Regions from separate parts of the Erwinia psychrophila genome, predicted to be linked through region 2. Evidence: predicted binding sites of a transcription regulator. Region 2 holds the regulator's gene; each other region holds the start of a gene.
The links. Region 2 encodes PurR, which represses purine synthesis genes. Its sites were predicted from a motif close to CANGCAAACGTTTGCNTG; they were not measured.

Region 1: a site for PurR is predicted at 3,605-3,622, ahead of carA (glutamine-hydrolyzing carbamoyl-phosphate synthase small subunit). Genes of this name have one in related genera too.
Region 3: a site for PurR is predicted at 3,819-3,836, ahead of guaD (guanine deaminase). Genes of this name have one in related genera too.

What each region holds. Positions count from the first base shown of each region.
Region 1 covers NZ_JBCHVB010000002.1:246,621-253,975, forward strand. The annotation lists gene AAH446_RS07220 (class I mannose-6-phosphate isomerase) at 1-1,222, opposite strand, end outside; gene AAH446_RS07225 (LacI family DNA-binding transcriptional regulator) at 1,406-2,413, shown strand; gene dapB (4-hydroxy-tetrahydrodipicolinate reductase) at 2,559-3,380, shown strand; gene carA (glutamine-hydrolyzing carbamoyl-phosphate synthase small subunit) at 3,845-4,990, shown strand; gene carB (carbamoyl-phosphate synthase large subunit) at 5,005-7,355, shown strand, end outside.
Region 2 covers NZ_JBCHVB010000001.1:598,015-605,369, forward strand. The annotation lists gene rnt (ribonuclease T) at 14-667, shown strand; gene AAH446_RS02685 (Grx4 family monothiol glutaredoxin) at 767-1,105, opposite strand; gene AAH446_RS02690 (C40 family peptidase) at 1,475-2,302, shown strand; gene cydH (cytochrome bd-I oxidase subunit CydH) at 2,344-2,433, opposite strand; gene purR (HTH-type transcriptional repressor PurR) at 2,728-3,753, shown strand; gene punR (DNA-binding transcriptional activator PunR) at 3,810-4,721, opposite strand; gene punC (purine nucleoside transporter PunC) at 4,834-6,018, shown strand; gene cfa (cyclopropane fatty acyl phospholipid synthase) at 6,313-7,355, shown strand, end outside.
Region 3 covers NZ_JBCHVB010000001.1:495,137-502,491, forward strand. The annotation lists gene xdhB (xanthine dehydrogenase molybdopterin binding subunit) at 1-886, opposite strand, end outside; gene xdhA (xanthine dehydrogenase small subunit) at 876-2,321, opposite strand; gene guaD (guanine deaminase) at 2,318-3,649, opposite strand; gene ydfG (bifunctional NADP-dependent 3-hydroxy acid dehydrogenase/3-hydroxypropionate dehydrogenase YdfG) at 4,051-4,797, shown strand; gene AAH446_RS02255 (YnfA family protein) at 4,864-5,190, opposite strand; gene AAH446_RS02260 (DUF1283 family protein) at 5,332-5,679, shown strand; gene AAH446_RS02265 (DUF1161 domain-containing protein) at 5,728-6,027, shown strand; gene AAH446_RS02270 (MDR family MFS transporter) at 6,196-7,355, opposite strand, start outside.

The DNA of each region.
Region 1 (7,355 bases), on a different contig from region 2:
AAAAGTGATCGTGTTTACGTGCCGGAAAGCGGTTAACGAATTTCTCGTCAGTGAAGGCTTTTTCTCCGCGCTGAGCAGCGGCGAGGTCATCCAGCATTTCCTGCGGTTCAATACCGCTTTTAGTACCGAGATAAATTTCCGCTTCAGGCGTGGCATCCAGCAGGTAGTAACTTTCGTCCTGGGTATAGTGCATACCGAAATGCTGCTGAATATATTCGGTCACGGGATGAACCTGAAAGCTGAGGTTCTGACCGCCAACGGTATCGAGAAAATCAAAGCGAATGGGGAACTCGGCACCAAAGCGGGCATGAACTTTTTCGCCCAGCAGCGGACGTGGGTAAAGCAAGACCAGATCCTGGGAAGGGATCTCGATCCGCACGTCGCCAACACGCAATAACAGGCTGTTCTCCTCGGGCACGCAGTCAAAACACCATGCGTAATTTGGCTTTGAGGGATCGAGATTGAATCTGTTTTTCATCCACTGACCGCCCCAGACGCCCGGGTCGAAAAAAGGCACCACGCGGAACGGCTGGCGGGTGGCCTGGCGCAGGCCACCGCGCAGCGCTTCGCCGGTTATCAGCGCCGGGTCATCCTGCCGGTTGGTATCCAGCAGGAAATCCGCCCGCCGGAGCAGCGGCGTTTTATGGCGGTCAAACACGCGCCACTCAATAAAGAAGGCGCGCTTGTAGCGGCGCAGAATATCCTCATCCTGATTATCCACGCCCCAGTTACCCAGCTCGCCGCTGCGAAAACGCTGCTGGATTTCCCAGCGTGCCAGGTCAGCGTAAATCAACGTATCGCCGGGATGCACCAGCGCCGCGCCGGTGCCATAAACAATGACCAGGCCTTCTTCCACCGCGTCCACGTTTTTCCTGAGCGCCACCAGCCGATCGGCACAGAAAAACTCGCCGGGCTGATGGCAGGAAAGAACGCCGAACACACGGTCATCCGTCAGGTTACCGGCAAGTAAATCGTGCAGATGCGCTTCGCTGTGACGCGCGGTTTCGGCATTGATCAGCAGAGCCGGACTGAGCCGGGTTAGCTGCTGGCGAAGCTCTTCCAGGCGAACGCCCGGATAGCAGTCAATGACCACCACGCTCTTTTGCTGCGCTGACAGACAAGACGCAAGATGCTGCTGAATAGCATCCCAGCCGCGCCAGGCCTGGTTTTCAAAACCGGCCACCCTGATTTCAGGCCATTTATCATATTGCTCTGGTTTCATACTTCCTCCCTGTTTCTGGTATTTAGATTAATCGTTTAACCTCCGTGCTAAATGCGATTAACCCGTCAATAAACGGAAAGAAGAGGGTGTTAATGCGATTTCTGTGAGGGAATTCACAGGGAAAAATGGCATTAATAGGTTATTCGATTAACCTAGATGGCAACTTGCAGAGAAGGAGAGCTGATGACTTCTGTAACCCTGGCACAAGTGGCTGAGCGAGCCCACGTATCAACGGCCACCGTTTCCATGGTGCTGCATAACCGTGGCCGGATATCCGATCCAACGCGTCATCGCGTGCTGAAAGCACTGGATGAGCTGGGCTATGTTTATAATCAAACCGCCGCGAATTTGCGAAACCGCACCAGCAATCAGGTTGGCCTGCTGCTGCATGATATTACTAACCCTTTTTACAGCGAAATGACGGCGGGTCTCAGCCAGGAAATGGAGCGTCACGATCTGATGCTCTTTCTGGCCAACAGCGAGGAGTCGGGCGAGCGGCAGCAAAAGTTCGTCGATTCGCTGATGCGTAACAATGCCTGTGGCATGGTGTTATGCGCGGCCAGAGAGACGCCACCGCTGTTTTTTGAAACGCTAAAGCGACGCAATATCCCCGCTATCATGGTGGTTCGCCCACTGGACGATGTCGCTTTTGATTTTGTCGGTACTGACAACTTTCTTGGTACTCAACTGGCGACGCAACATCTGCTTGGCCTGGGCCATCGTCATATTGCCTTTATCGGCGGTGGTGAACACTCCATCAGCCGTGCGCAGCGGATGGGAGGATACAGCAGTAAACTGCTCGAACATCGCATCCAGCCTAACAGTGACTGGGTGGTCACCTCTCTGGCCAGCCAGAGCGACGGTTCCCGCGTGGCTGAAGCGCTGTTCAGACGCTATCCGGAAATCACCGCTGCGGTTTGTTACCAGGATGTCGTGGCGCTGGGCGTCATGCAGGCCCTGCGCAAAATCGGTCGCGTGCCGGGGAGGGATTTTGCGCTGGTCGGATTCGACGATATTACGGAAGCTTCGCTGGTGCAGCCTGCGCTGACTACCGTCTCCGTTGCGGCAAAAGAGATTGGTCGCCAGGCGGGAGAACTGCTTTTCAGCCGCATCCAGGGAAACGATGAACCCGCAAAGCGGATTATTTTGCCGCCAGCGCTGGTGGTCCGTGAATCCTGTGGCTTTCAGTAAAAATGCTTTTCCGCTGCGGCTGCCGCTGATAATGCCGCCGCGCTGACTCAAAATTCTAATTATCGGCGTTTTTCACTGGCGGCGTCGCGTTGGGCTGGTTAACCTGAATCCGTTTACGTCATTACATTACTTGAAGAGTCATACTATGCATGATGCACAAATCCGCGTAGCGATCGCGGGAGCGGGAGGCCGCATGGGACGGCAGCTGATCCAGGCTGTTGTGGACGCAGAGGGCGTCAGCCTGGGCGCAGCGCTGGCGCGTAAGGGGTCCTCGCTGATTGGCACCGACGCCGGTGAACTGGCGGGCACCGGAGCGCTGGGCATCCGGGTCGGCGACAGCCTGGCTGAGGCCGTGGAGGCGTTCGACGTGCTGATCGACTTTACCCGCCCGGAAGCGACGCTGGAATACCTGACGTTTTGCCGCCAGCACGGGAAAAGGATGGTCATTGGTACCACCGGCTTTGATGAAGAGGGCAAAGCCGCCATCGCGGCGGCGGCGCAGGATATAGGGATTGTCTTTGCTGCGAACTTTAGCGTGGGCGTCAACCTGGTCCTGAAGCTGCTGGAAAAAGCGGCCAAAGTGATGGGCGATTACGCTGATATTGAAATCATTGAAGCGCATCACCGGCATAAAGTCGACGCCCCTTCCGGTACCGCACTGGCGATGGGCGAAGCGATTGCCGATACGATGGAGTGGAAGCTGGACGAACATGCTGTCTACGCGCGTGAAGGGCTGACCGGTGAACGCCAGGCGAAGACGATTGGTTTTGCCACCGTCCGGGCGGGCGATATCGTCGGCGAGCACACAGCCATATTTGCCGACATTGGCGAGCGTGTGGAGATAACGCACAAGGCTTCCAGTCGGATGACCTTTGCTAAAGGGGCTGTTCGTGCTGCTGAGTGGGTTAGTCCATTGAAAAATGGTCTTTATGATATGAGAAGTGTGCTGCATTTAGCAGATTTATGATCTGTTAACCACGTTATTGTAATTTTAATATTTATAATGAACTGATTTTAAGGGTGTTTTATTTCACCCTTTTTTATTTATTTGAAAATTAAGGTTTCGAGTAAGTATGGTTTAAATATCTTTATAAATATACTTTCACCGGATTTTTAAGCGCAAAAAACGATAATTTTGACCAGTTGGTCCACATTTTACCCGCCATATCCCCTTTTTCACGCATAAGAGAGCAGGCAACCGTTTTAACGCGTGGTATAACTGCTCTTTTCAGGGTGAATCATCTTAGTTTTTCTTCAGTGACGCAAAAAGAGGTGAAAAATACCTCTTCAGGGTAGACATTGCCTGAGGTGATGATTAGAATGCGCGCAATTTGCCAAAAATCGAGAAGTCAGGCGGTTTATGCATTGATTTACCCCTTGGGTTTGAATTAATATGCAAATAATGTGACTGTTTATTCTCTGGAGGATGTTTTGATTAAGTCAGCGCTATTGGTTCTGGAAGACGGAACCCAATTCCACGGTCGGGCCATCGGGGCGGTAGGTTCGGCAGTGGGAGAAGTTGTTTTCAACACTTCAATGACCGGTTATCAAGAAATCCTCACTGACCCTTCCTATTCCCGCCAGATCGTCACCCTTACCTATCCCCATATCGGCAATGTCGGCACTAACGCCGCTGATGAAGAATCCACTCAGGTACATGCAGCAGGCCTTGTCATTCGTGACCTGCCGCTGATTGCCAGCAACTTCCGTAATGAAGAAGGGCTGTCTGAGTACCTGAAGCGCCACAATATCGTCGCGATTGCCGATATTGATACGCGCAAGCTGACCCGACTGCTGCGGGAAAAAGGCGCGCAGAACGGCTGCATCATTGCCGGAGACGCGGCGGATGCTTCGCTGGCGCATCAGAAAGCCCAGGCTTTCCCGGGCCTGAAGGGAATGGATCTGGCGAAAGAAGTCTCTACCGGCGAAACTTACCGCTGGCAGCAGGGCAGCTGGACCCTGCAAGGTTTGCCCGAAGCGAAAAAGGATGAGGATCTGCCTTTCCACGTGGTGGCCTATGACTACGGCGTAAAGCGCAATATCCTGCGTATGCTGGTGGATCGCGGCTGCCGCCTGACCGTTGTCCCGGCACAAACGCCCGCTGACGAAGTATTGAAAATGAATCCGGACGGTATCTTCCTCTCCAACGGACCGGGCGACCCGGAACCCTGCGATTATGCCATTGAGGCGATCCAGGCTTTCCTGGCAACCGATGTCCCGGTCTTCGGCATCTGCCTGGGCCATCAGCTGCTGGCGCTGGCCAGCGGCGCGAAAACCGTCAAGATGAAGCTGGGTCACCACGGCGGCAACCATCCGGTTAAAGATCACGATAACAACACCGTTATGATTACCGCGCAGAACCACGGCTTCGCCGTCGACAATGACAATCTCCCGGCTAACCTGCGGGTTACCCACACTTCCTTGTTTGACCATACCGTGCAGGGCATTCACCGTACCGATAAGGCCGCATTCAGCTTCCAGGGTCACCCTGAAGCCAGCCCTGGCCCGCACGATGCCGCGCCGTTGTTCGACCACTTTATCGAACTGATCGAAGCTTACCGGTCTACCGCAAACTAATCAGGAGCGAGAAAATGCCAAAACGTACCGACATAAAAAGTATCCTGATCCTTGGGGCCGGCCCGATTGTGATCGGCCAGGCCTGCGAATTCGACTATTCCGGTGCCCAGGCCTGTAAAGCCCTGCGCGAAGAGGGTTACCGCGTTATCCTGGTCAACTCTAATCCGGCCACCATCATGACCGACCCGGAGATGGCGGATGCCACCTACATCGAGCCCATCCACTGGGAAGTCGTGCGTAAAATTATCGAAAAAGAGCGTCCGGACGCGGTGCTGCCGACCATGGGTGGCCAGACGGCGCTGAACTGTGCGCTTGAGCTGGAGCGTCAGGGCGTACTCGAAGAATTCGGCGTCGCCATGATTGGCGCGACGGCCGATGCGATTGATAAGGCGGAAGATCGCCGTCGCTTCGATGTGGCGATGAAGAAAATTGGTCTGGAAACCGCCCGTTCCGGCATCGCCCATACGATGGAAGAAGCGCTGGCGGTTGCCGCTGACGTTGGCTTCCCCTGCATTATTCGCCCCTCCTTTACCATGGGCGGCAGCGGCGGCGGCATCGCCTACAACCGTGAAGAATTTGAAGAAATTTGCGAGCGGGGCCTGGATCTTTCCCCGACCAACGAGCTGCTGATCGATGAATCGCTGATCGGCTGGAAAGAGTATGAGATGGAAGTTGTTCGCGATAAGAACGACAACTGCATCATCGTCTGCTCTATCGAAAACTTCGACCCGATGGGGATTCATACCGGAGACTCGATAACGGTGGCGCCTGCCCAGACGCTGACCGATAAAGAGTACCAAATCATGCGTAACGCCTCGATGGCGGTGCTGCGTGAAATCGGCGTGGAAACCGGCGGCTCCAACGTGCAGTTCTCGGTGAACCCGGAGAACGGCCGGCTGATCATCATTGAAATGAACCCGCGCGTGTCACGCTCTTCCGCGCTGGCCTCCAAGGCGACCGGCTTCCCGATTGCCAAAATCGCGGCCAAGCTTGCGGTAGGGTATACGCTCGACGAGCTGATGAATGACATTACCGGTGGCCTGACACCGGCCTCGTTTGAACCTTCCATCGACTATGTTGTGACCAAAATCCCGCGCTTTAACTTTGAGAAGTTTGCCGGTGCCAATGACCGTCTCACTACCCAGATGAAATCCGTGGGTGAAGTGATGGCGATTGGCCGTACCTTCCAGGAGTCGGTGCAGAAAGCGCTGCGCGGTCTGGAAGTCGGCGTACACGGTTTTGACCCGAAAGTGGACCTGAACGATGCGGAAGCGCTCACTCACATTCGTCGTGAGCTGAAAGATGCCGGTTCCGATCGTATCTGGTACGTGGCCGATGCATTCCGTGCGGGCATGTCGGTGGATGGCGTCTTTAACCTGACCAACATTGACCGCTGGTTCCTGGTACAGATTGAGGAGCTGGTGCGGCTGGAAGAGCAGGTAGCCCGCGAAGGCATCAACGGCCTGAACAGAGAATTCCTGCGCGGCCTCAAGCGTAAAGGCTTCGCCGATGCGCGCCTCTCCGCGCTGGCGGGCGTGGCGGAATCGGAAATCCGTAAACTGCGCGAACAGTACGACCTCCATCCGGTCTATAAGCGCGTGGATACCTGTGCCGCAGAGTTTTCGACCGATACCGCCTATATGTACTCCACCTATGAGGAAGAGTGCGAAGCGAACCCGAATCAGGACCGCGATAAAATTATGGTGCTGGGCGGCGGGCCGAACCGCATCGGTCAGGGCATTGAGTTTGACTATTGCTGTGTTCATGCCTCGCTGGCGCTGCGTGAAGATGGGTTTGAAACCATTATGGTTAACTGTAACCCGGAAACCGTCTCCACCGATTATGATACCTCTGACCGTCTTTACTTCGAGCCGGTCACGCTGGAAGACGTGCTGGCCATTGTCCGTATTGAAAAGCCGAAGGGCGTTATCGTGCAGTATGGCGGCCAGACGCCGCTGAAGCTGGCGCGCGATCTGGAAGCCGCGGGCGTTCCCGTCATTGGCACCAGCCCCGACGCGATTGACCGTGCTGAAGACCGTGAGCGTTTCCAGCAGGCGGTAGATCGTCTGGGTCTGAAGCAGCCTGCCAACGCCACCGTGACCGCGCTGGAGCAGGCCGTAGAGAAAGCAGCCCTGATTGGTTATCCGCTGGTGGTGCGTCCTTCCTACGTGCTGGGCGGCCGGGCGATGGAAATCGTCTACGATGAGATCGACCTGAAACGCTACTTCCAGACTGCGGTATCGGTTTCCAATGATGCGCCAGTGCTGCTGGATCGCTTCCTGGATGACGCGGTGGAAGTGGACGTGGACGCTATCTGTGACGGCGAGCGGGTGCTGATTGGCGGCATTATGGAGCATATCGAACA
Region 2 (7,355 bases):
CTGTGAGATCCTGATGTCTGAACCGAACGAACTTAACGCCCTCAGTAGCCGTTTTCGCGGTTTTTATCCGGTAGTAATTGATGTGGAAACCGCCGGTTTTGACGCTAAAACGAACGCGTTACTGGAAGTGGCCGCTGTCACCCTGAAGATGACCGACGATGGCTGGCTGGAAAAAGATGAAACGCTGCATTTCCACGTTGAGCCGTTTGAAGGATCCGTTCTGCAGCCCGAAGCCCTTGCGTTCAACGGCATCGATCCCGCTAACCCGCTGCGCGGAGCCGTCAGCGAATATGACGCGCTGCATGCCATCTTCAAGCTGGTACGTAAGGGGATCAAAGATCGGGGCTGCAACCGCGCCATCATGGTTGCTCATAACGCGACTTTCGATCTTAATTTTATGAACGCCGCCGCAGAACGCGCTGGCCTGAAGCGTAACCCTTTCCACCCTTTTGTGACTTTTGATACCGCCGCGCTCAGCGGCCTGGTGCTGGGACAGACCGTTCTGGCGAAGGCCTGCCTTGCCGCCGGGATGCCTTTTGACAGCAGCCAGGCGCACTCCGCCCTTTATGACACGGTGCAGACCGCCGATCTGTTCTGTGAGCTGGTCAATCGCTGGAAACGCTTAGGCGGCTGGCCTCTGCCGATCGTGGAAAGCGACGCGCAGTAAGCTTCCGGTGGGTTAACGTCAAAAAAAACCCCACCTGTCGGTGGGGTTCATCAGCACTTCTCCACGGGGGAATATTCGCCCGTATCCTTTCAGGGCAGCTTATTCAGCCGCGTCAGAAGGATATTTCTGCGCCGTCTCTTTGATCAGCTGCTGCAGTTCGCCACGCTGATACATCTCAATAATGATATCGCAGCCACCGACCAGCTCACCGTCGATCCACAGCTGTGGGAATGTAGGCCAGTTGGCGTATTTAGGCAGCTCGGCACGAATTTCCGGATTTTGCAGGATATCAACGTAGGCAAAGCGCTCGCCGCAGCCGGAGAGTGCCTGTACGGCCTGGGCAGAGAAACCACAGCTTGGCAGCTTCGGTGAACCTTTCATGTAAAGCAGAATCGGGTTTTCTGCAATCTGGCGCTCGATTTTTTCAACAGTACTCATAAATGCCTTCCTTAAACGGATACTTCGTGTTTGTTTATTGTAGCGACTCTCTTCCTTTGTTGAAAACGACATTTTCATCAGCCGTAGCTGAGAGGGACAACGCGGAGCGCACAGCGAGAGACCAGGCTACTCTCTCGCGACGTAAGTCATCCCTGAATTCAGGCTCTGATAAGCGCTTTTTGATTATATAACAAGCTGATTTAGCGCGTTTTTTCGCTAATTATCGGTCTGGTATTATTGATACAAAAAAGCACTTACCCTTGCATAATAAGTTCGATTAGAATTGCCTGAATCCTCTGCCGCCGGGCAGATAGTGAAATTTGGCCAGGTTTCCGCCGCTGGCGGGAGCACAAACTGTTAACGGTAACGATGCGTTCACTCATCCTGCTTATCACGCTGGTCTGCAGCCAGCTATTTTTCAATCTGGCTCACGCCTCGCCGCACGCGTCGGTGAAGCCACATCAGCAGAATCTTGACGGAAAGAGTGTCCGCGATGAAGTTCGCCGCAAGCGGCGTCCACAGAAACCCGCTCTGGTCGGAAAAAGTAAAGCGGCCGACACCCTCCGCAGCCGTTCCTCCTCTCTGAAAAAGCACAAGCAGACGAAGCCCGCGGCGTCGCAAACTTCTCGCCAGAAAACCGCTAAAGCAGGCCTTAGAGTGACGTCGGCCAGCAAAAAAGCTGCGGCTAAAAGAGGCCGTACCCGCGCCAACTTATCCCATGCCGCGCAGATAACAACCGATAACGTTTCCGCTTCTCCACTCAGGCTCAGCAAAGCACATCGCGCCCGCTATCAGAAAGCGCGTCAGACCGCCATGAGCAAGCTGATGGGTCAGTTGGGTAAACCCTATATCCGGGGTGGCGCATCACCTGACACCGGCTTCGACTGTAGCGGTCTGGTCTGGTACGCCTATAAAGATCTGGTCAGGTTCAAAATTCCCCGCACGGCGAATGAAATGTACCATCTGCGCGACGCTGCCGCCGTAAAGCGCAGCGAGCTGGAAAAAGGCGATCTGGTGTTTTTCCGCATCACCGGGCGGGGTTCGGCCGATCACGTTGGCGTTTATCTGGGGAACGGCAAATTTATCCAGTCGCCCAGCACCGGCAAGGATATTCAGGTCAGTGCGCTGGGAGATAACTACTGGCGGCAGCATTATGTGGGCGCGCGTCGGGTAATGACGCCGGGAAGTATTCGCTAAGGTGGGATGTCGGGGCCTGGCGTAACGCAGGCCCCGTGAGCTTAGTGCATAACAGCGGTGAAGCTAAAGGCAATAATCATCAGCAGTGCGCCAACGGTAGTCAGCAGCGAATATTTCAAATCAGTATCCATTTCAGCCCTCAATACCCTTACAGTTAATAACGTCTTAGATTTTCCCACAGTTAACGGTAAAAATCTCGTTTTCTCACGCCGGCCTTGTTAGAATCCCACTTTCGTTGCGCAACGGAACGATTTTACGGACTCCAGGACGCGCAACAGCAGGCCCCGATTGTCTTCTTTCCTTCCTGACGTTACTGAATGATTTTAAAAAAACGCCCCCAGACGTCAGAAAGAGCGCCCGCGGCAGGCAAACGATTAACAATATACTTATCAGCGGATTAAGATAAGTGAAGGAGTAGCTATTTAATGGCAACAATTAAAGATGTGGCCAAACGCGCCGGTGTTTCCACCACCACGGTGTCCCACGTCATCAATAAAACCCGCTTTGTCGCCGATGAGACGCGGGAAGCCGTCTGGGATGCGATCAAGGCGCTGCACTATTCCCCCAGCGCGGTGGCACGCAGCCTGAAGGTGAATCACACCAAAACGATAGGCTTACTGGCTACGTCCAGCGAAGCGCCCTACTTTGCCGAAATTATTGAGGCGGTGGAGAATCGCTGCTTCGCCAAAGGCTATACGCTAATCCTTGGCAACGCCCATAACAATTTAGAGAAGCAGCAGGCTTACCTTTCCATGATGGCGCAAAAGCGCGTTGATGGCCTGCTGGTGATGTGTTCAGAATATCCTGATGAGCTGATTAAAATGCTCGAGGACAGCCGCAATATTCCTATGGTGGTGATGGACTGGGGCGAGTCCCGCGGCGATTTTACCGATACCGTGCAGGATAACGCCTTTGAGGGCGGTTACATGGTGGGACGCTATCTTATCGATCGCGGCCATCGCGATATCGGCGCGATCCCGGGTCAGCTGGAGCGTAATACCGGCGGCGGCCGCCACGCTGGTTTCCTCAAGGCGCTTGCTGAAGCGGGTATCACCCTTCGCGACGAATGGCTGGTTCAGGGCGATTTTGAGCCGGAATCTGGCTATCGCGCCATGCAGCAGATTCTCTCCGGCAAGCAGCGCCCTACCGCGGTTTTCTGCGGCGGTGACGTCATGGCGATGGGCGCGATCTGCGCAGCGGATGAAATGGGGTTACGGGTACCACAGGATGTGTCGGTCATTGGCTACGATAACGTGCGCAACGCCCGCTACTTTACTCCGGCCCTGACAACCGTCCATCAGCCCAAAGAACGGCTTGGCGAAACGGCCTTTGATATGCTGCTCGATCGCATCACCAGCAAGCGTGAAGAGTCACAAACCATTGAAGTGCATCCAAGCCTGATTGAACGCCGCTCCGTCGCTGACGGTCCCTTCGTCGACTATCGCCGCTAGATCGCTGCCGCATCCTGTTCTCCGGTACTGTCCGGTCAGCAGGATGCGGCCCTGCTTCAGGCTCCTTCACTCAGCCATTCCCCGTTAAGCGTCTCCGATTCCCCCAGATACTCCAGCAGCCAGTTCAGCGCGGGAGAAGCGTGCTGCTGTGACCAGCTGACGCAGCAGGGGCTGTCCGGGAAGGCGGCGGCGAGCGTAATTTCACTCAGCGCCCCGCTTTTCAGCAGCGGCCGGGCAAGATGTCCCGGCACCATCCCCACGCATAACCCCGCCAGCAGGCAGTCAAACGCGCTCTCCCAGTCCGGCACCACCAGCCTGCGCTGATTATCAAGCGTCCAGGTGGTTCTTTTCGGCAGTGCGCGGGAGGTGTCTTCCAGAACCAGTGAGGGCCACTCGCGGATTTCCTCTTCGCTCAGGGTGCCCGGACGCCCGGCCAGCGGATGCCCGGCCTGCACCACGCATCGCCAGTTCAGTGCCCCCATGTCACGGAAGGCAAAACGTCCGCCCACCGGAATGGCCTGGGTAGCGCCGATCGCCACATCCACACGGCCATCGGCCAGCGCATCCCAGACGCCGTTAAACACCTCTTCCGATAAATGCAGTTCCATATCGGGAAAATGACGGTAAAAATCGACCACCAGCTGGCGGGTTCTGCTGGGTTTTACAATCCGGTCAACCGCGATATTCAACTGCCCGCGCCAGCCGTTAGCGACCTGCTGACACTGCCGCCGGGTGGAAAGCATTTTTTTGATGACACTGCGCCCTTCCTGAATAAAAACCGCGCCCGCCGCGGTCAGCACTACATCGCGATGCCGCCGTTCAAACAGCGGTACGGCCAGCCACGCTTCCATTTGCCGTACGGTATAGCTTATCGCGGAGGGCACGCGGTGTAGCTCGCTGGCCGCCCCGGTAAAACTGCCGGTTCTGGCAACGGCATCAATCACTTCAAGAGAATGTTCAGACCACATATTTTGCCTGCAAATTTTTTGAACGCACTCCGCAAATATTAGCGTTTCACAATCCCTTTCGCACGGTATTACACTCTGCCGCGTTTCATCCATCACTATTAAGAGCAAAAACATGCCGTCAAAAGGATTCACCTTCTATCTCGCGATGCTGAGCATTGTGGGTTTTCTCGCGACCGATATGTATCTCCCCGCGTTTGGCGCGATGCAGGAGGATTTACACACCGAAGCCGGAGCGATCAGTGCCAGCCTGAGCCTGTTCCTCGCCGGTTTTGCCTGCGCGCAGCTTTTCTGGGGGCCTTTGTCTGACCGGATTGGCCGCAAACCTGTCCTGCTGATGGGCCTCGGGCTGTTTTCGCTTAGCTGTGGCGCGATGTGGTGGATCAGCGATGCGACGATGCTGCTGGTGCTGCGTTTTGTGCAGGCTATCGGGATTTGTGCCGCAGCCGTTAGCTGGCAGGCGCTGGTGGTGGACCGCTATCCCGCCGCGCAGGCAAACAAAGTCTTTGCCACTATTATGCCGCTGGTCGCGCTCTCGCCGGCACTTGCTCCCCTGCTTGGCGCATGGTTGCTCAACCACTTTAGCTGGCGGGCGATCTTCGTTGCGCTGCTGTTAATTTCTGTCGCTCTGCTGTTCTGTACGCTGTTCCTTGCCAGCGGACGCCGGGCTGCTTCCACAGCATCATCGGGCAAAAGCACCGGCTTTCTTACCCTGCTGAAATCACCGGCCTACAGCGGTAATGTGCTGATTTATGCAGCCTGTTCGGCCAGCTTCTTCGCGTGGCTGACCGGATCGCCGTTTATTCTTGCTTCCCTCGGCATGTCACCGGGCAGCATCGGTCTGAGCTATTTCCCCCAGACCCTTGCGTTCCTGACGGGCGGTTATGGCTGCCGTACGCTGTTAAAACGCCGGGAAGGCGCCGCTCTGCTTCCCTGGCTGCTCGGTATCTATAGTCTCAGCATTATCGCTTTCTTTATCGCTGCCCAGCAGACTTCGCCCTCCGTCTGGGGACTGCTGCTGCCGTTTTGCGGCATTGCGCTTGCTAACGGCGCGCTCTATCCGATTGTGGTATCCAATGCTCTGCTGCCCTTCCCGGAGGCGAGCGGTAAAGCCGCTGCGCTTCAGAATACGCTACAGCTCGGTTTGTGCTGCCTGGCCAGCCTGTTGATTTCCACCTTTATCGCCACGCCGCTCCTGACCAGCTCGCTGGTGATGCTGGCCACGGTTTTCCTGGCGCTGATGGGCTACGTTTTACAACGTGGGAAAGCCCACAGGGCGGTCTTGTCAGGCGCACACTAACTGGCTGAACTTATTCAGTTAGCAACCTAACGATTTAGGTTTGAATTATGCCTGGGGTGAGCATATACTCATTTCCAGGCTAATAATAATGATGCTATTTCCTTTTAAGACCTGACAGGGTAGTCAAAATTGTTTCCTGCGCGGCGTTCGTTGCGCAACTCTGCGGGCCTTCTTAATATACCTCTGTAACGTCGGATATCATCCGTACGGTAATTCCGTGCGGGTTCTCAAAATCCTGCAGAAATTGTCTATGCTTTTTCTCAGGTTTCAATCACACCGGGTGATGGAGAGACTATGAGTTCATCGTGTATAGAAGAAGTGGACCTGGCAGAAAACCACTGGTTCCAGATCGTCCAGGAAATGTTGCGCAAAGCGGATGTCACCGTAGGCGGCTCTCACCCCTGGGATATTCAGGTAACTAACCCCGATTTTTTTAAACGCGTTCTGCAGGAAGGCTCGCTGGGACTGGGCGAAAGCTATATGGATGGCTGGTGGGAATGTGAACGGCTGGATATGTTTTTCCACCGCGTGCTTGCCGCCAGACTCGATCAGGAACTTCCCCATCATTTCAGAGATACGCTGCGCGTCGTGGCGGCGCGGCTGACTAATCTCCAGTCACGCAAGCGCGCCTGGATAGTTGGCCGGGAGCATTACGATTTAGGTAACGATCTCTTTTCCCGCATGCTCGACCCTTATATGCAGTATTCCTGCGGCTACTGGAAGGAAGCGAAAACGCTGGAGCAGGCCCAGGAAGCCAAACTGAAAATCATCTGTGAAAAATTACAGCTGGCGCCGGGGATGACGTTACTGGATATCGGCTGCGGCTGGGGCGGACTGGCTGGCTATGCCGCCCGCCACTATGGCGCCAAAGTGACCGGCGTGACCATTTCGGCAGAGCAGCAAAAAATGGCGCAGCAACGCTGTGAAGGGCTGGATGTCACGATATTACTCCAGGATTACCGCGACCTGGATCGGCAATTTGACCGGATCGCTTCAGTCGGCATGTTTGAACATGTCGGTCCCAAAAACTACGCGACCTACTTCAACGTGGTTAACCGCAATCTGAAACCTGACGGGCTGTTTCTTCTGCACACCATCGGTGCGAATAAAACGGACGAGAGCGTGGACGCCTGGATCAATAAATATATTTTCCCCAATGGCTGTCTTCCTTCCGTTCGTCATATTGCCGATGCGCATGAACCTTACTTTGTGATGGAAGACTGGCATAACTTTGGCCAGGATTATGATTTTACGCTGATGGCCTGGTACCAGCGCTTCCTGGAGGCCTGGCCCGACCTGGCGGAGGCGTATGGCGATCGGTTCAAACGGATGTTTAG
Region 3 (7,355 bases), 100 kb from region 2:
CAAAAAAGGGATGGCGTTTGCCGGTGATGCGCATGTCATCCCGCCGTGAGAGGCGCATTTTTGCCGGCCTGTTTGTCAGCCGGGCCGCTACCGCACACAGGCAGGCTACGCCCGCCGCCTGGGTCTCCTTGCCGCCAAACCCGCCGCCCATCCGCCGCATGTCGATGGTGACTTTATTCATGCTGATGCCCATTACTGACGCCACCAGCTTTTGCACTTCGGTCGGGTTCTGGGTGGAGGAGTAAACCAGTAGCGCGCGATCTTCACCAGGGATCACCATCGCCACCTGCGTTTCCAGATAAAAGTGCTCCTGCCCGCCAATATGAAACTCGCCCTGAAGCCGATGTTGCGCTTTTTCCAGCGCCGCCCCGGCATCCCCGCGCTGGTGAACGTGGGGAGCCTGAACAAAGTGCTGCTTCTCCAGCGCTTCCCTGACGTCAAGCACCGGCGTCAGCGGCTGGTATTCAATGATGGCGGCCTCTGCGCCAAGGCGCGCCGCCGCGGGGGTTTCGGCAGCCACCACCAGCACGATCTGTCCGGCATACTCCACCCGATCTTTCGCCAGCAGCGGATCGCCGGGCTCAAGAGGACCGATATCCAGCTCCCCCGGCACGTTCTGCCAGCTGATGACGCTGATAACGCCAGGAATGGCGTAGCAAGGAGTGGTATCAAGGCGGGTGATTAGCGCGTGGGCGTGCTCGCTGAGGCGTGGCACGAGGTGCAGCATGCCGGGAAGTTCCGGCCGGTCATCAATATAGAGAGCTTCACCGGAAACGTGCCCGGCGGCGCTTTCATGTTTATGACTGCTGCCCACGCCGCTTTGCACGCCTTCACGATACTGCTCAGCGATAACCTCTTCTGCTCTGACAGGACGATTATGAGACATAGTCGGATACCTCCAGCAGGTTAAGTTCCCCGGTAAACGAAGCGTGATAGCGCCGCAGTAAATTTTTTGCCACCAGCAGCCGATAACCGGCACTGGCGCGGAAATCGCTCACGGGCGCAAATTCCTGTTCCAGCATGGCACAGGCCCGTTCCAGGTTTTCCGTTGTAAAAGGCTTGCCGGTGAGCAGCTGTTCGCAGCGCACTGCCCGCATGGGGATCGCGGCCATGCCGCCAAAGGCCAGTCGCGCCCGACGGATGTTTCCTGCCTCATCCGTTTCGATCATAAATGCGCCCAGCACCGCGGAAATATCATCTTCGCCCCGTTTTGCCACTTTCCAGGCGCGAAAGAATTGTGACCCTGTCACTTCCGGCACCCTCACGGCGCGGATGAACTCCCCCTCGCGGAGGGCCGTTTTGCGGTAGGAGAGAAAAAAATCGGCCAGCGGCAGGCGGCGAATGCGCCCTTCCTGTTGCAGCATCAGCGAAGCGTCCAGCGCCAGCAGCATCGGCGGCGTATCGCCCACGGGCGACGCGTTGCCAATGTTGCCGCCCAGCGTCCCCTGATTACGTATCTGCTGTGAGGCAAAACGCGTCAGCATCTGTGCGAAGTTGGGAATGCGGGCGGCGAGCACCTCATAACAGCGGCTCAGCGACGCGCCCGCTCCCAGCACAATTTCATCATCCTGCTGATAACAGCGCTTCAGCTCCGCTATCCGGTCGAGCGCAATCGTCAGCGGCAATACTTCCGCCTGCTGCGTCACCCTGAGCGCCAGATCGGTGCCGCCCGCCAGCAGCCGGGCCTGCGGATTAGCCGCATACAACGCCGCCAGTTGCTCCGTGGTTATGGGCAGCAGACAGCGATTGCCGTTAGCCGAGATTTCCTCATCTCCCCTCTCTTTCAACGCATCAAGACGGCTTACCGTAGTGACCTCCTGACGACGGAAGCTGTCCTCCTCCTGCTGTTCACAGGCCTGCCGTGCGGCAGCCACTATCGGCCGGTAGCCGGTACAGCGGCAGAGGTTTCCCGCCAGCGCCTGTTCTGCCTGTTTGTGCTGCCAGGCACCCATGTTCTTTTGCAGCGTGAACAGCGACATCACAAAACCCGGCGTACAGAATCCGCACTGCGATGCATGGCAGTCGACCATCGCCTGCTGCACGGAATGCAGGCGGTCATTCTCTTTCAAATCTTCCACTGTTATCAGCTGTTTACCTTGCAGGGCGCTGACAAAGGTTATGCAGCTGTTGACCGTTTCATAAACCATCCTGCCCTGTTCCGTCCGTCCAAGCGTGACGGTACAGGCGCCGCAGTCTCCTGAGGCACAGCCCTCTTTGGTGCCGCTGCGGCGCTGATTGCGGCGCAGATAATTAAGCACGGTCAGATTAGGATCGATATTTTCTTCGCTCACCAGCGTCTGGTTCAGTAAAAACTGGATCATACGACGTTCTCCACGCTGTTATGTTGCCAGACGCACTGACCGTTAACCCAGGTAAACGCAATATTGCGATCGTCACCGAGCGTCATCAGTACAAAGAGTTTTTCCCAGATATCGCGGCTGTTCGCCTGACGCATCTTCTGTAGCGCCGACACGGCAGGATCGAGCACCACAAAGTCAGCCTCCTTGCCCGGCAGGAAATTGCCGATACGATCGTCCAGATCCAGCGCCCGGGCGCCGCCGAGGGTGGCGTGATAAAACGCCTCACCGGCGGCCAGCCGGTATTGCTGTAGCTGCCCTACCTTGTAAGCTTCGCCAAGGGTTTGCAGCATGTTAAAGGTGGTACCTGCGCCAACATCTGTGCCGATGCCCATCCTGACGCCCTTTTCACAGCAGTTTTTCAGACTGAACAGGCCGCTGCCGAGAAACAAATTTGAGGTGGGGCAGAAAGCGATCGAGGAATCGGTCCGCTGCAGGCACGCCCACTCCTCCTCTTCAAGATGGATACAGTGCGCGAAAACGCTGCGTTTGCCGGTCAGCCGGGAGTGATGATAGACGTCCAGGTAACCGCTGCGTTCCGGGAAAAGCGTTTTTACCCAGGCTACCTCCTGGGAGTTCTCGCTGAGATGCGTATGCAGCCAGGTATCGGGAAACTCCTCCCGCAGTTGCGCCACTTTCGCCAGCAGCGCCGGCGAGGATGTGGGGGCGAAACGGGGCGTCAGGGCATAGCTGAGGCGTCCCCGGTTATGCCAGCGCTCAATCAGCTCCCGGGTCTGCCGGTAGCTCTGCTCCGGCGTTTCCAGCAGGCAATCAGGGGCGTTGCGATCCATCATTACCTTTCCGGCAATCAGGCGCATATCCAGCCGGTCGGCGGCGCTGAACAGCGCATCCACCGATTGCGGATGCACGGTGCCGAAGACCAGCGCGGTGGTGGTGCCATTACTAAGGAGCTGGTGGAGGAAAAAGGCTGACATCTCAGCGGAGTGCGCCTCGCTGTGATACTGGCTTTCAACCGGAAAGGTGTACTGCTGGAGCCACTCCAGTAGCTGTTCACCAAAGGCGCCAATCATTTCCGTTTGCGGGTAATGAATGTGGCAGTCCACAAAACCCGGCACGATAAGCTTACCGCGATAGTCCGTGAATTCGCACTCATCGGGCAGCTGATGGCGTCCCTCTTCCCAGCTTTGCAGCGCGACGATCGCTCCGCCGTTCAGCAGCAGTAACCCATCTTCAATATAACGGGCGTGATCGGCGGCCTTCTGCGGGTTAATCGCCGCAGTGGTGATATCAAAAAAGCTTCCACGAATAGCCCGGGTTACGCACTCTGTCATAATGGTTCCTTCTGAAAAAAGTTCGGCCTTCTCTCCCGGTATTGCAGGGGCGACCTGCATAACAGGTTGCAATTGTTATGCCATGTGACAAATATGATATTTTGTTTTATTTATCAGTTAATTAAGTGTCATGGCAACGTTAAGTTCCGCTATTCAGCATCTAAGCGCACACGCAACCGGTTGCTTTTCTCCGCAATCGTTTACTTCTGATATTTCTGCACGCATGTTTATGAAGGATATCCTGCTGGCAGAAATACCACGCACTATAGCGAGGCGTGATGCCCCCGTTTTGCACCCTTTATGTGCATTTTTTTCCTGCCTTCGGGTAGCGATGACGGCTTATCACGTCGGGCCTGAAGTGCTATGGTGACATAAACCCAAATGTGTTGAGGAACAGTGAGATGATTGTATTTGTTACTGGTGCCACCGCTGGCTTTGGCGAAAGTATTACCCGCCGCTTTATCGCTGAGGGCCATAAGGTTATTGCTACTGGCCGCCGACAGGAGCGTCTGCAAACCCTGAAAGAAGAGCTGGGCGACAGCCTCTATACGCTACAGCTTGACGTCCGCAACCGGGCGGCAATCGAAGAGGCGCTGGGCACCCTGCCCGCTGAATGGCGGAATATCGATGTGCTGGTCAATAATGCGGGCCTGGCGCTGGGCGTTGAGCCGGCTCATAAGGCCAGCATTGATGACTGGGAAGATATGATTGATACGAACAACAAGGGGCTGGTCTATATGACCCGCGCCCTGTTGCCCGCTATGGTTGAACGCAACGTCGGCCATATTATCAATATGGGCTCGATCGCCGGCAGCTGGCCTTATGCGGGCGGCAACGTCTATGGCGCGACCAAGGCGTTTGTCCGCCAGTTCAGCCTTAATCTGCGCACCGACCTGCACGGTACCGCGCTCCGCGTAACGGATATTGAGCCGGGGCTGGTGGGCGGCACCGAGTTTTCAAACGTGCGCTTTAAGGGCGACGATGCCAAAGCGGATAGCGTCTATGACGGTGCGGAGCCGCTGACCGCTGAAGATGTTACCGAGGCGGTTTTCTGGGTAACCACGCTGCCAAAACATGTGAATATCAATACGCTGGAAATGATGCCGGTCGGCCAGACGCTGGCGGGACTTCAGGTACATAAAGGCTGAGCCAGCGCGTTTTCTTCAGCCCCGGCAGTGAGCTATTCCCAGGCGGCAGCAATGCCGCTTAATCCGCTAAGCCCGTCCCCAGCCCGCCACGATAATCAACATCCCGCCGAGCGCCAGCGCGGCACCCAGCCAGTCATACTGGCTCAGCTTCACGCCATCCACCAGGCGCAGCCACATTAGCGCAGTCACCACGTAGACGCCGCCGTAGGCAGCATAGACACGTCCGCTGGCCGCGGGATGAAGCGTTAACAGCCAGACAAAGAGCGCGAGGCTGGCTGCCGCAGGGAGCAGGAGCAGCGCCGGGCCGCCCTTTTTCAGCCAGAGCCAGGGAAGAAAACAGCCGACGATTTCGGCCAGCGCGGTCAGAAAAAACAGCAGTGAAGTTTTTAACAGCATGAAATAGTCTCTGAATGCTAAACGGACGGGTGGTCGCTGGTGAGCCCTTTTGTACTGATGATATACTGTATAGAGCGTTTATCGCAGCCGCTCCGGTTACGATTTCTTGCCATAAAGGAACCCAAGATGAAAATGACCATGAAAAACTGGCAGGCACCGCTGGCCAGGATGGCTCTGCCGCTGGTGCTTTTTAGCGCCCTCTTCAGCATACAGCACGCAGCCCAGGCCAGAACCGACCGGCTGATCATTCAGGATGGGAATAACGCCCTGACCACTGAAGAAGCCCGACAGCAAAAAGAGCAGTGGGATGAAACGAATCGTCTGCGTAGCAAGGTGAATACCCGCGTTGAAAAAGAGTTCGACAAAACCGATCGTGCTTTTGATACCCGCGACAGCTGCGAGCAAAGCCTGAACGTCAACCTGTACTGGGAACCGAATACGCTGCGCTGTCTCGATCGCCGTACCGGACGTCCTGCCATGCCCTGATTCGCTCAGGACTGCTATAGTTATCACGAGCTCATTACACAGGATAAGATGATGAAAGGTTTAAAGTGGATTTTCCCCGCACTGCTGGTTGCTGCACCGCTGGCTGCTCAGGCATCTTGCGAATCAGTAAAGGCAGATATCAGCCAGAAAATTATCAATAACGGCGTGCCTGAGTCTGGTTTTACGTTGGAGATTGTGCCCAACGATCAGGCTGACCAGGCGGGCGGACAGGTTGTCGGCCACTGTGAGAATGACTCTCACAAAATCGTCTATAAGCGTGGCGGTATGGAAGGTGATACCACCGCTCCGGCAGCGGCCGGTTCCTCCGAAGATACCCCCGCTGCATAATGGCAAAGGGCCGCTGATGCGGCCCTTTCTTTGTCTGTCAACAGACGGAATACCCTACAGAGAGCGTAGTAAAATCAATCTATACCCACAGATACGACCCGAATTAATCCGGATATCCTCTGAACTCCGGTTTTTAGCTCCCTTCTCCTTCTTTCCACCTTAGCTGCATTATGCCTCCCGGCGGGCGGGCTTCTGCGCCGGTATCATCCGGGCGATCAGCAGGCTGCAAACGGCAATGCCTACCGATACCGCAAAGACCCAGTGCAGCGAGGCGGCGATTTCCGTCACCATCTGCCCCAGGCTGCCTGAGTTCAGCGCCTCACGCTGCGTATGCGACATCAGCTGCTGAACCGGATCGCTGTGTTCCGGCAGGCGGACCATCAGGTTGTAATTAAGCACTGCGCCCATTACAGCCGTACCCAGCGCGGAACCCAGCATGCGGCTGAACATGATGGAGGCGGTGCAGATGCCGCCGATATGAAATTCCGCGCTGTTCTGGACCGCAATAAGGAAGGTGGTGCTGGTCATACCCATCCCCGTCCCAATCACAAAGGCGGAAAAGCCTGCATGCAGAATACCGCTGTTGCTGTTCAGCGTCAGCAGCAGTGCGGTGCCGGCAATCAGCAGCAGCGAGCCAAGCTGCGCGGTAAAACGATAGGATGTCCGGAGCATCAGCCTGCCGCTAAGCGTGCTGGCGAGCGGCCAGCCTATCGACATCATTGCCAGCGCGCTGCCTGCCTGTAGCGGCGTACCGCCATTCACGCCCTGAATCCAGGTGGGCAGAAAGGCGCTGATCCCCATCATCGCGGCCCCGATAACCAGGTTTCCGGCATTGCCCGCCACTATGGTGCGGCTCTGCCAGATCGCCAGCGGGAAAAGCGGTTCAGCCGATTTTTTCTCATGCCGTAAAAGCGCGGCGCCGGCCATTAAGGCGAGCGCGAGCAGACCGATGATCCAGTAGCCCAGCGATTCTGCCTGCAGCAGCGCCGCCAGCAGCGCGGTGACGGTCAGCATTAACAGGCCGCTGCCAGCCAGATTCAGTTTCTGACCCTGTTCGTTACGCGATTCCGGAAACCAGCGGGCCAGCATCAGCATGGAAATAATGCCGATCGGGACGTTCACCCAGAAGATCAGCGCCCAGTTAAAATGTTGCACAATCCAGGCACCGCTGAGCGGACCGACGATCGCAGAGATCCCCCAGACGCTGGAGAGCCAGCCCTGTATGCCTGCCCGCTCTTCGGGCTCATAGACATCAGCAATAATGGTCGCCGTAAGCGGCATAATCGCGCCCGCACCAAGCCCCTGAAACGCACGAAACAGGATCAGCC